Regions from separate parts of the Lysinibacillus sp. 10T31 genome, predicted to be linked through region 4. Evidence: riboswitches for the same ligand, from Rfam matches in the RefSeq annotation. Region 4 holds a riboswitch; each other region holds the start of a gene.

Evidence for each region. A riboswitch is a leader RNA that binds a small molecule or an ion and turns the genes downstream of it on or off. The one in region 4 is predicted to bind S-adenosylmethionine.
Region 1: another riboswitch for S-adenosylmethionine. It lies ahead of AC1DCY_RS18955 (O-acetylhomoserine aminocarboxypropyltransferase/cysteine synthase family protein); the one in region 4 lies ahead of AC1DCY_RS05260 (methionine ABC transporter ATP-binding protein).
Region 2: another riboswitch for S-adenosylmethionine. It lies ahead of AC1DCY_RS14905 (bifunctional homocysteine S-methyltransferase/methylenetetrahydrofolate reductase); the one in region 4 lies ahead of AC1DCY_RS05260 (methionine ABC transporter ATP-binding protein).
Region 3: another riboswitch for S-adenosylmethionine. It lies ahead of AC1DCY_RS01185 (cyclase family protein); the one in region 4 lies ahead of AC1DCY_RS05260 (methionine ABC transporter ATP-binding protein).

What each region holds. Positions count from the first base shown of each region.
Region 1 covers NZ_JBFTHS010000036.1:383-3,531, reverse strand. Annotated here, with positions in the region: gene AC1DCY_RS18970 (DASS family sodium-coupled anion symporter) at 1-105, opposite strand, end outside; gene AC1DCY_RS18965 (glycerol-3-phosphate acyltransferase) at 293-925, opposite strand; gene AC1DCY_RS18960 (hypothetical protein) at 961-1,215, opposite strand; SAM riboswitch class I at 1,460-1,572, shown strand; gene AC1DCY_RS18955 (O-acetylhomoserine aminocarboxypropyltransferase/cysteine synthase family protein) at 1,689-2,990, shown strand.
Region 2 covers NZ_JBFTHS010000023.1:48,192-51,340, forward strand. Annotated here, with positions in the region: gene AC1DCY_RS14900 (protoporphyrinogen oxidase) at 1-1,190, shown strand, start outside; SAM riboswitch class I at 1,316-1,414, shown strand; gene AC1DCY_RS14905 (bifunctional homocysteine S-methyltransferase/methylenetetrahydrofolate reductase) at 1,735-3,149, shown strand, end outside.
Region 3 covers NZ_JBFTHS010000001.1:217,317-220,465, reverse strand. Annotated here, with positions in the region: gene AC1DCY_RS01190 (DedA family protein) at 1-95, shown strand, start outside; gene AC1DCY_RS01185 (cyclase family protein) at 669-1,406, opposite strand; SAM riboswitch class I at 1,504-1,609, opposite strand; gene AC1DCY_RS01180 (YuzC family spore coat inner layer protein) at 1,756-2,166, opposite strand; gene AC1DCY_RS01175 (MFS transporter) at 2,458-3,149, opposite strand, start outside.
Region 4 covers NZ_JBFTHS010000006.1:79,566-82,714, reverse strand. Annotated here, with positions in the region: gene gcvH (glycine cleavage system protein GcvH) at 1-361, shown strand, start outside; gene AC1DCY_RS05270 (toprim domain-containing protein) at 548-889, shown strand; gene AC1DCY_RS05265 (thioredoxin family protein) at 906-1,208, shown strand; SAM riboswitch class I at 1,273-1,377, shown strand; gene AC1DCY_RS05260 (methionine ABC transporter ATP-binding protein) at 1,574-2,602, shown strand; gene AC1DCY_RS05255 (methionine ABC transporter permease) at 2,592-3,149, shown strand, end outside.

The DNA.
Region 1 (3,149 bases), on a different contig from region 4:
GCCGTTGTTAGGTAAAAAAGTAATGATGATTAATGAAGCGAAGGCTAATCCAATCCAGAGTGGTTTCAAATTACGTTTCGGTTTTGCTTGTACAGAAGTAGACATACATTTTCATCCTTTCTTAAACATGACTGTAATTTTCCCATCGGCTAGTAAAATGCTTTATTAAGAAAGTTAATTTGTCTATTTATTGTAAAAAAACTAGTATGTGAAATACCCTCTATTTATAGCGATAATGGGCAGTTGCGAGAAAATATATGGCCATAGAAAAGACAAAAATATCCAAAAGATATTATTTTTTCTTTTTGAATGCTGAAGTCACTTTAGGCTCAGTTCCCATCATCAACCGCTTAATATTTTCGATATGCAAAATGATTGCTATACCAAAAAGTGATAGGGCTATAATCGTTGGGACTGTTCCAGGAATCCATAAATATGTGGCTGTACAGAAAACGAGATAAAATTCAAGTACACCGATAATTAAATAATTTGTCACGAAAGATAAAATAACAAATAAAATGAGTGCGAATAAGCCAATTTTCCAATCAATCGCAAGTAATATTCCTATGATTGAAGCAGTTCCTTTACCGCCATTGAAGCCCATATAAAATGGGAAATTATGACCTAGAATGACACCGGCAGCTACAATATAGATGAAGAGCCAAACTTGTACTTCTGTTAATTGTGTGATATCTGCTAAATAAACATGTACACCGATTATAGCTGCAACGCCTTTGCCGATATCGATCAGTGCAACTAATATGCCGTATTTCCAGCCAAGGGAAAGTGTTGCATTAGAGGCACCTGCATTGCCATGACCAGTCTTTTTTAAATCTACTCCGGATAAAAACTGAGCAACTTTAGAGCCGTGAATACAGCCAATCAAATAACCAACAAGAAGAAAAATGATAATGGCTTTTATCATAAAAATCCTCCTTTCAAAATAAAATAGGCTCATCATTAAAAGTTAGGAATGATGTTTGTTATAACATATGCCATGAAGCTGATTGGAGTGGAGACTGGGCGACTCCTTGGGGGATTAGCGATAGAGGAACGAAGGCTAAAACCATCACGTCCTGTGATAACGCCTTCGTGACCAACATCGTGTTGTTGCTGCTGCTGCTTCGCTTTCGCGCAAAAAACATTTGCTGCTGCCGCTTCGCTTTCGCGCAAAAAACATTTGCTGCTGCCACTTCGCTTTCGCGCAAAAAACATCTGTTGGCCCGAGCGAGCACCGCGAGTGAAGCGGCTTATCGGACGCCCCCAAGAAAGCGCCCAGTCGGAACGGAAATCAACCCCACATTTTGGTGATAAAACAATTAAATACCTAAAATAGTGTATGCGTTCGTATTACGTAAAAAAGCAGACAGAAGTTTCGGAAAAAATAAAATTTTAGTGTTGACAGAGAAAAAGTCTATGTTTATACTGTGTAACAACGATGGAAATTGAATCTCATATACTCTTATCAAGAGCGGCGGAGGGATAGGCCCTATGATGCCCGGCAACCAGTAAGTGATGAACTTGCTAAGGTGCTAATTCCTACAGATTCTTATTGGATCTGGCAGATAAGGGGAGGAAAACTTGCAACCGCAACCCTCTTCTTAGCTGAAGAGGGTTTTTGTTTTCTACTGAAAAATCCTCCTCATCTCCGGTACCATCGTAAAAAAATAACCATTTGGAGGTATACAATGACAAAATTTAAACCAGAAACATTACTGTTACACGGTGGCCAAGAGCCAGACCCGGTAACAGGGTCACGAACAGTACCGGTATATCGCTCAACGGCGTTCGTTTTTAAAGACACTGCTCATGCGCAACGTCTTTTTGCCTTAGAGGAAGCCGGCAATATTTACACACGAATTACAAACCCAACTGTAGATGTTTTTGAAAAACGCGTCGCTTTATTAGAAGGCGGTACAGCAGCAGTAGCACTTTCATCTGGTGCAGCAGCTATCGCATTTTCCATTTTAAATCTTGCAGGGGCAGGTGATGAAATTGTTGCAGGTAGCTCTTTATACGGAGGCACTTATAATTTATTCGCCAACACACTACCAAACTACGGTATTAAAACGATTTTTGTAGACGAAACAAATCCAGAAAATATCCGAGCTGCTATTACTGATAAAACAAAGGCAGTGTTCGCTGAAGTTTACGGTAACCCAAGTTTAAAGGTACTAGATATTGAAGCAGTAGCAAATATAGCACATGAAAACGGCTTGCCATTAATTATTGATAGCACATTTGCTTCACCATATGGCTCTACACCAATTGACTACGGTGCAGATATCGTTGTTCATTCCGCAACAAAATGGATTGGTGGTCATGGAACAACTTTAGGTGGTGTTGTAGTAGATGCAGGGAAGTTCGATTGGACTCGTGGACGTTTCCCGGGCTTTACTGAGCCAGATGCTTCTTATCACGGTTTGCGTTATGGTATTGACACAGCAGATGCAGCATTTGCCACAAAACTGCGTGTGCAATTACTACGTGACTTTGGTCCAACATTAAGTGCAGATGCAGCATTTAATTTATTACAAGGTTTAGAAACGCTTCATTTACGTATCCCTAAACACAATGAAAATGCATTAGCGGTAGCTGAATATTTACGAAACCACCCATCTGTGGAATATGTAAATTACAACGGCTTAGAAGATTTCCCTACCCATAATTTAGCTAAAAAATATTTGAAAAATGGCTTCGGTTCAGTGCTTACATTTGGTATTAAAGGTGGACGTGAAGCAGGGCGTAAATTAATTGATAGTGTGAAATTATTCTCGCACGTAGCAAATGTAGGGGATGCCAAATCATTAATTATTCATCCAGCATCTACTACACATCAGCAACTGTCAGCTGAGGAGCTAATCCAAACTGGCGTAACCGAGTCGCTCATTCGCTTATCCATCGGTTTAGAGGCAGTAGAGGACATTATTGCAGATTTAGAACAAGCAATTGAACAAGTAACAGCTTCACAACAAGAAGTAGAAGCTTAATAAATAAAATACATTGGCTAATGTTGTAGCGTTTACGTATTTTCTCATTCGATAGGCCTCATTCGGTAATGCGTCAAACGTTGCTACATCATCCGCTCACCTCATTTGGTGAGAGTAATGAAATAGTTTAAAATTAATACCAAGTAATTTTATAAGTAT
Region 2 (3,149 bases), on a different contig from region 4:
ATAAAGGTGTCATGGAGTTAGTAGAGGAACTAAATTTCGAACAAAATCTTGTGTATAACGAAACAGGTATTTCATATATTTACACAAATAATGAGCTACATGCCATCCCAGCAGACTCAACATTCGGAATTCCTATGAGCTTACAATCTCTTGAGGAAAGCACGCTTGTATCAGAGGAAGGTAAAAAAGAAGCATTAAAGGATTTAACAATGCCAAATGAAAGATTTACAAAGGAAAGCTCGATTGGGGAATTTTTAACGTATTATTTAGGCGAGGAGCTTGTTCAAAACCAAATAGCGCCTGTACTTGCAGGTGTATATTCTGGAGATTTAAATCAACTTTCAATTGCTTCTACTTTACCGTACTTAATCGATTACAAAAACGATTACGGTAGTATTATTAAAGGCTTCGATGCAAACAGGGAACAATTTGTGAAAGCCGCCAATAAAAAATTTATTTCATTTAAAAATGGTTTATCTTCACTAATTGATCGACTTGAAGAAACGTTAACGGATGTAGAAATTATAAAAGGGATTGCCACTACTAGTGTTAAAAAGCAGGAGAATCTATACGCTGTTACGTTAGCAAACGGTAAAATGATTGAAGCGAATCATGTTGTATTGGCACTGCCAAATGAAGCGGTACAAAGCTTATTGCAGGATGAATCTTTGAACTGTTATTTTGAACAATTTAATACTGCATCCGCCATTACGATTTATTTAGGATTTGATGTACCCGATAATAGATTACCAGCAGATGGAACAGGCTATATTGTGTCACATAATTCGGATGTTATATGTAATGCAGCAACGTGGACAAGTCGCAAGTGGAAACACACCTCAGCAGAAGGGAAATTACTGGTGCGACTTTTTTATAAGAGCATTAACCCTGAGTATGAGAGATTGCGTATGATGACAGATGAAGAGTTAGCAGCTGTTGCTCTAGAGGATGTAAGAAAAAGCTTGGGGATTGAGGAAAAACCAACTGTTGTTGACGTAACAAAATGGATCGACCAGATGCCGAAGTACGACTTGGCACATCGTGAAGCGTTGCAAGGTCTCTTACGAGAGCTCGAGAAAAACTATCCAAATTTATCAATAGCGGGATGCTCTTATTTTGGAGTAGGCATAGGTGCATGTATTCAAAATGGTAAAAAAATTGGTCAGGAGCTTGTAGAAAAGCTATCGTAATTGTTTGATATAAATCAAAATATTATAAATTTCGTAAAAATTATCCTTCGTTCAGTGAAATAGTCTTGACTCTATCGTTCGTAAACGATATGATTCTTTTAATTATTTAAAAAATTCATACTAAATTCTTATCAAGAGAAGCAGAGGGACTGGCCCTATGAAGCTTCAGCAACCAACTTATTGTCAGGTGCTAAATCCAGAAGACCGTGTGTCGAAGATGAGAAGGAAAACAATTACGAAACGTAAAAGCCTTCTTTTTTTATGAAAGAAGGCTTTTTTATTTTAACTTCTTTCAGCTGAAAGAAGTTAAAGCCTCCGGCGTATGTCACGGAATCGGAAAGGAGTTCTTAGAGGATGTTAGCCTAAAAATCATCGCATCCATGTGATAACGGCTAACTGACCTGCATCGGTAAAAATGCCACGTCCTGTGGCATTACCGAAATGACCGACATCGTGGCCCTCGTGCAGGCCTAAGCACAAAGCCGATTCCGGACGCAATTATTGCGAGGCATAATTGATAGAAAAAGGAAGAGAGGTTAGTTTTATGGGATTGCTTGAAAGGTTAAAAACGCATGTTCTTACAGCAGATGGTGCAATTGGTACGGTTTTATACGGCTATGGCTTGGAGTACTGTCATGAGGAAATGAATGTACAGAGACCTGAATTAATTGAAAAGATTCATAGAGAATATATTGCAGCTGGTGCTGATATTATTCAGACGAATACTTACGGGGCTAATGCCATAAAATTAGCCCGCTATGGATTGGAATCTCGTGTACAGCAATTTAATGAAGCCGCTATAACAATTGCAAAACGAGCAGCGGCAGATGGTGGACAATTTGTTTTAGGTACTATTGGGGGGATCCGTGGCATTCGTAAAAGTGACGCAACGTTAGAGGAAATTTTAGCAACCGTTGATGAGCAGGCAACTGTTTTACTGGCAGGAAATCCAGATGGTCTTTTACTTGAAACTTATTATGATTTTGAAGAGCTAGCAGCGACTTTAACAATGCTACGAGCTAAAACGAAATTACCGATTATTGCTCAAGTTTCTATGCACGAACCCGGAATTTTGCAAAATGGAATGAGCTTAAATAACGCCTTACATAAACTTGAATCGTTAGGTGCTGATATCGTAGGTGTTAACTGCCGCTTAGGCCCTCACCATACTATACAAGCATTTGAAGGTGTAGAGCTTCCTGAGAAGGCATTTATGTCAGCGTATCCGAACGCCTCTCTTCTTGATTTGGAGGATGGGCGTGTCGTTTATGAGTCGGAGGCAGATTATTTTGGTCGAGCAGCTGTAGAGCTTCGTGATCAGGGGGTACGTTTAATTGGTGGCTGTTGTGGTACGACACCAAAGCATATTGCTGCAGCGAAAAAGTACTTAGAGGAGCTATCCCCGGTTGAGGAAAAGTATGCAAAGCCAGAAAAAGTAGAGATTGTCCGTGAGGCAGAGCCAGCAAATTATGAGCCATTACATGAAAAAGTAAAACGTGAACGCTCAGTTATTGTAGAGTTAGATACACCAAGACATTTAGAAATTGAAGGCTTTATTGAAGGAGCAAAAAAAATATATGAAGCGGGCGCGGATGTAGTCATGATGGCAGATAATTCACTCGCTTCTCCAAGGATTAGTAATGTCGCAATGGGAGCCTTGCTGAAAGAAACACACGGGGTACGCCCGTTGACACATATAACATGCCGAGATCGTAATTTAATTGGTCTTCAATCACATTTAATGGGATTAAATGCACTAGGGATTCATGATATTTTAGCAGTTACTGGAGATCCGACAAAGGTAGGCGATTTCCCAGGAGCAACTAGCGTTTACGACGTATCTTCTATGGAGCTAATCCAATTAATAAAACAGTTAAATGAAGGTGTATCGTTCTCAGGGAAACCACTTCGTAAAAAGGCAAATTTCTCTGTAGCGGCTGCGTTTAATCCCAATGTACG
Region 3 (3,149 bases), on a different contig from region 4:
CCCGCTACAGTATTTATCTTATAATATTGTTCATCATAATTATGTTGGTCGTTTATTTTGTTTTCAAAAGAAAGAATTCATCAAATAATTTATAAAGAAAGGTCTGGTTCAATATTTATTGAATCAGACCTTTCTTTATTGAGAATAATTTAAAAATTAAAGTGTATCAAAAAACAAAGGTTGATTTTCACTCCGAGCTGGCGCTTTCCGCGGGCTTGGCTTCAACTTCTTTAAGCGGGTGTCCAAACACCTGCTTAAAGAAGTTAAAGCCTCCGGCGGATGTCACAGAATCGAAAAGGAGTTCTTTGTGCAAGCACAAAGCCGATTCCGGACGCAATTATGCCAAGGCATAATTGATTATTTCCCTCGTCACTTCGTTCCTGCGGGGCTTTCAGCGCAAGCTCATCCCGCAGGAGTCGCCACTCTCCGCGAAAATCAACAGTTCCTCATCATAGAATGAGTCGACAAGCGAAACAAAAATAGTAATTATAGCTATGGTTAAAATACTATACTAGGAAATCCTCACCACATAGATTTACTCGAGTAAAACAAGATTAGATGCTCATCATAAAATGCTATATGGCAGAATCTGTCGATTGAATTACCATACAGCTCTATGAAAAACAAAGTGGTGTACGTATACATTTCAAATCGTGCCTAATCCTATATTAAGGTAATATTGCAAATGAGCGGACAGGGAATCCAGATGCTTTTTCAGGCTTCGGCACAATATTGAATATAACGGCCCCTTTTGAAGGTAGCTTATCTAAATTTGTCATAAGCTCAATTTGGTAAGTATCTTGCTCTAGCACAAAATATTCGCCGTCTAGCTTACCATTTTTACGAAAATCTGCTGCTGAATCCGTATCAAAAGTTTCGTGGCCAATAGCACTTACTTTTCGTTCGTTGAATAAAAATTGTAATGCTTCTAATCCCCAGCCAGGAATGTGATTATTGCCATCAGCGTCTTTGTTGCTGAAAGTCTCTTTATCTGGCCAACGTTTACTCCAATCGGTACGTAGCGCAACAAAGGTACCTGCTTCAATTTCTCCATATTCAGCTTCAAAGTTAAGAATATCTTGAACACTTAACGTGAAGTCGTTATTAACTTCGGCTTCCTTCGATTTATCAATAACAATTAGTGGTAGCACTAGTTCTTTTAGCTCCAATTCCTCTAAATAGCGTGTATCTCGCACAAAATGGATAGGTGGGTCGATATGGGTTCCGTATTGCCCTGGGAAAGTGAATTGCTGTGCAAAGAAGCCATCATCATGCGAAAATAATGTTTCAAATTTTGCATCATCAAACATAAAGAAATGTGGAGAATTTGGACCAAATGTATGTGTTAAATCTACCCATTCTTTCGTTTTCAATAGTTGAATTGCTTGTAAAAGTTCATTTGCCATAATATTTCCCTGCTTTCTTTTAATTATTTTGATTACAACAATAAAAAAGAGTCCTCCTTGAAGAAGAGGACTCTTGTGCAAAGCAACTAAGTAAGTCTTCTCATCTCTCAAGGCTGAATTTTGCCAATTGGAATTAGCACCATACCTATAGGCTGGTTGCTGAGACTTCATAGGGCCAATCCCTCCGTCTCTCTTGATAAGAAAAAAACAATATAAGAATTTTCAGAAACAACGATTACAAACACTTTAGCATATTTATTTATAGTTTACAAGTTCGATAGGGATACAAGGTTAAAATTCATAAAGATACTAAAAACAAAAAAGAGGCCCTCTTCAAAGGACCAACTCTTCACCAACCCAAAATTAGTGTTAGCTTACAACAGCTACTTTCAGTAAATGTTATACGAAATCCATCTGGTGTATAGGTAGTTTCGAATTTTATAGTAATGCCTGTTGACGTAATTAACTTTTCAACTTCCGTTTTATTTGATTGTTGTGCTGCGTTCATAAGATCATGCGCAAATTGCTCTGATTCATCAATTCTATCCGTAAGTAATTGTGCTTGCTGCATAATAACCTTGATCCGATTCGCGGAAGTCTTCAATTTCTTTGTATTGACAATCGGAAATGGACTTCTATTCGTTGGGTTTGTCGGCATTGCTAGATGGCTAGAAGGGTGTTGAATTGTTGGTTGATTCGCCATTACCCATGCCGGATAATAATTAGGATAGACAAAATATGGATAAGGATTGTAATGCAACTAAATTCCTCCTATCCTATAGCTGATACCTTATATTATGTACAACAAAGACTTTAGGTGTTAATGGTGGAGTCGTCCGATAAAAACTGAAATTGTTCCGATAAAACGAGAAAAGATTCCGATAAAAGCTAAAATTGTTCCGATAAATCTACAAAGTAATTATATAAAAATGAATTCATCGCAATAACGTGGAGTTGATTTCCGTTCCGACCGGTCACTTCATTAACATGAACAAATGACTTTTGTAGTGAAAGCAATAGTCGGGAACGGTAATCCACACATTCACAAAGGTTATTGTTTGTTTCTATCAAAGATTAACCATAGGAACGTAGTCGCTGCGGCAATCATCACCATACAGAATCCGTATATAGGAGTATGAGCTAATGATTGGTGGCGAACGATGATTCCTCCAATGTATGATCCTAGAAAAATACCAATGTTAAAGGCCGAAATATTTAATGCTGAAGCCATTGAAATAGCTGATGGTATATATTTTTCTGAAAGCTGAACGGCATAAAGCTGTAATCCCGGTACATTCATAAACATAAATAGCCCCATCATAAAGACCATTATTAATCCAACGATTGATGATTCTAAAAAGAAGTTGATGCCGAGTAGTGCCAATGCTAAGCCTATAAAGATAATAAAGATAGAACGTAAAGGGTTATTATTCGCAAAACGACCACCTAATGTATTACCGATGGCAACACAAATACCATACACAACTAAAATCACGACAATTGCCTTCGGTGAGTAGCCCATATACTGCTCTAAAATAGGAGAAACATAGGTGTATACAACGAATGCGCCACCATACCCAATTGCAGTAATAAAGAGGATTAATAACATTCGAATATTCCCTAATACTTTACCAATATCTCGAATGGATATTGGATTGCCTTTCGCTAAGTGACTTGGCACAAGCAGGGCATTACTAATTAATCCAATAATACCTATGATAACTATGAAAATAAACGACATTC
Region 4 (3,149 bases):
ACGTTACTCTGAAGAGCACGAATGGGTAAAAGTAGAAGATGGTAAAGTACGTATCGGTATTTCTCATTTCGCACAAGCTGAACTTGGAGATATCGTTTTCGTTGAACTTCCACAAGTTGGCGACGAAATCAAAACTGATGATCCATTCGGTAGCGTAGAATCTGTTAAAACAGTTTCTGAATTATACGCACCAATCTCAGGTACAGTAGTTGAAGTAAATGCAGATTTAGAAGATAGCCCAGAATTCGTTAACGAATCACCATATGAAAAAGCATGGATGATCGTTGTAGAGCCTGCTGATGCTTCAGAAATTGAAAAGCTTATGACAGCTGAGCAATACGAAGAAATGATTGCTGAATAAGACAAGCCTGAAATAGAAAAACGTCGGAAACTACCGACGTTTTTTATTATCTTCAACCATCCTGCCACTATAGCTGGTAAGGTAAATACAAGTATATTCCCTTATTAATAGGTATCTAACTGTATCGACGACAAGGTTTATTGATATAATGAATTATAAGGGATATGTCTAAATGGGGGTGGCGTGATGTTCGATGGAAAATGCTTAATTGTCGAAGGCCGATCGGATAAACTTCAAATCGAACCTATTTTAAATGAAGACGTAAAAATACTTTGTACAAATGGTACAATTGGTGTGCATCAATTAGAAGAGCTACTCGATCCATATGAGGGTTGTGAGCTTTATACATTTTTTGATGCAGATACATCGGGTAATAAGCTAAGGGCATTAATGGACAGACATTATCCAGAGGCTGAGCATTTACGTACGATGCCAACGTATAAGGAAGTTGAGACAACTCCGAGGAAAGTGTTAGCGACGATATTGCTTCGTGCACATTTCTCAATCCATAATGAATATATTTTGTAAGGTTGCGTGAAAAAAGATGGAAGAATGGTCAAAAGAGCAGTGGGACGCGGCTGTCCAATCCGGTGAAAAGGCTGCCTTTTATTTATATACGCCAATGTGTGGGACGTGTGCAGTTGCATCGAAAATGATGATGGTTGTTGAGCAATTGCTGCCACAGTTAAAGATTGGTAAAGCGAATATAAATTTTATAGAGCAAATAGCTTATGATAATAAAATCGAAAGTGTACCATGTTTACTCGTATGTGAAGGCGGAGAAGTGACAGAAAAGGTTTATGCCTTTCAATCCGTACCATATTTATACGAATTGTTAAAAAACTAATTGACTGAATATTAATCGCATGGTAAAGTAACAAATATATTAAAAAAACAATAAATATATCGAACTCTTATAAAGAGCGGCGGAGGGAAGTGCCCTATGAAGCCCGGCAACCATCACAATTGTGAAAAGGTGCCAAATCACCCAAAGATTTATCTTTGACAGATGAGAGAACGGTTTAGCGTATAAGTTACGTGACCCCTTCTACTTGTCTATAAGTGAAGGGGTTTTTTAATTCTTTCAGCGGGTTTCCAAACACCTGTACCTGTCGCTACGCTTTCGCGCAATAAACATTTGTTGGCCTAAAGCCTCCGGACGCAATTATACCGAGGCATAATTGATATGAAATGAGAAAAGGAGAATTCGCTATGATCAATCTTCAAAATATTACGAAGAAATACAAAACCGCGAATGGCGAATTAACAGCAGTCAAAGACGTCAATCTTTCTATTAATAAAGGTGAAATTTTTGGCATTATCGGCTATAGTGGCGCTGGTAAAAGTACAATGATTCGCTTGTTAAACGGTTTAGAAAAGCCTACATCAGGTACGGTGACGGTTAACAATCAGGAATTTTCATCCATAAAGGGGCYGAAGCTCAGGGATGCTAGACAAAAAGTCAGTATGATTTTCCAGCATTTCAATTTACTTTGGTCTAGAACTGTTGCAGAAAACATCGCTTTCCCACTAGAAATCGCAGGCGTTCCAAAGGCAAAACGTGAAGCACGTGTGAAAGAATTGATTACACTAGTTGGCTTGGAAGGACGCGCAGAAGCATATCCATCACAACTATCAGGGGGACAAAAGCAACGTGTAGGTATCGCTCGTGCACTTGCTAATAATCCAGAGGTATTGTTATGTGATGAGGCCACATCCGCACTCGATCCGGAGACAACAGATTCTATCCTTGATCTACTTGTCGATATTAACGAACGATTAGGTCTAACGATTGTGTTAATCACACATGAAATGCACGTTATTCGTAAAATTTGTCATCGTGTAGCGGTTATGGAAGCTGGAGAAATTGTAGAACGTGGTGAAGTATTACAAGTATTCCAAGCTCCACAAGCAGCCATTACGAAAAAATTTGTTTCTCAAATTACAGATACGAAGGAAACACAGGAAACTGTGACACAAATTAAAGCAAATTACCCTAATGGACAACTTGTTAAGCTAATCTTTGTAGGAGAAAAAACAGAGCAGCCTGTCATTTCACATCTTGTGAAACAGTTTGATGTAGAAGTAAGTATTGTACATGGTAATATTTCGCAAACGAAAAATGGAGCGTACGGTACACTTATTGTGCAAATTGATGGCTCAGAGGCAAATGTTGCTGCTGCACTTAGCTACTTAAATACAGTCGAAGTACAAACGGAGGTGATTGCAAATGCTAACTAGTCTTTTTCCGAATGTCGACTGGGAAAAAATGTGGGACGCTACGTATGAAACATTGTATATGACAACAATTTCTACGGTCATCACATTTATACTTGGATTAGTGATTGGAATCTTATTATTTTTATCAAGTCCCAACCAACTATGGGCCAATAAAATTGTGAACTTTTTAACAGGATCAATCGTTAACATTTTCCGTTCGATTCCATTTATCGTATTGATTATCTTATTAATTCCATTTACGAAATTTTTACTTGGCACAATTCGTGGCGCAGATGCTGCTTTACCAGCCTTAATTATTGGAGCTTCCCCATTCTATGCACGAATGGTATTAATTGCCTTACGCGAAATTGATAAAGGTGTTATTGAAGCAGCTCGTTCAATGGGTGCTAAAACGTCAACGATTATTTGGAAAGTATTAATTCCAGAATCGTTACCAGCGCTTATTTCTGGTATTACTGTAACGGCTGTAGCACTTGTCGGCTATACTGCGATGGCAGGTATTATCGGTGCAGGTGGTCTAGGAAACTTAGCATTCTTAGATGGTTTC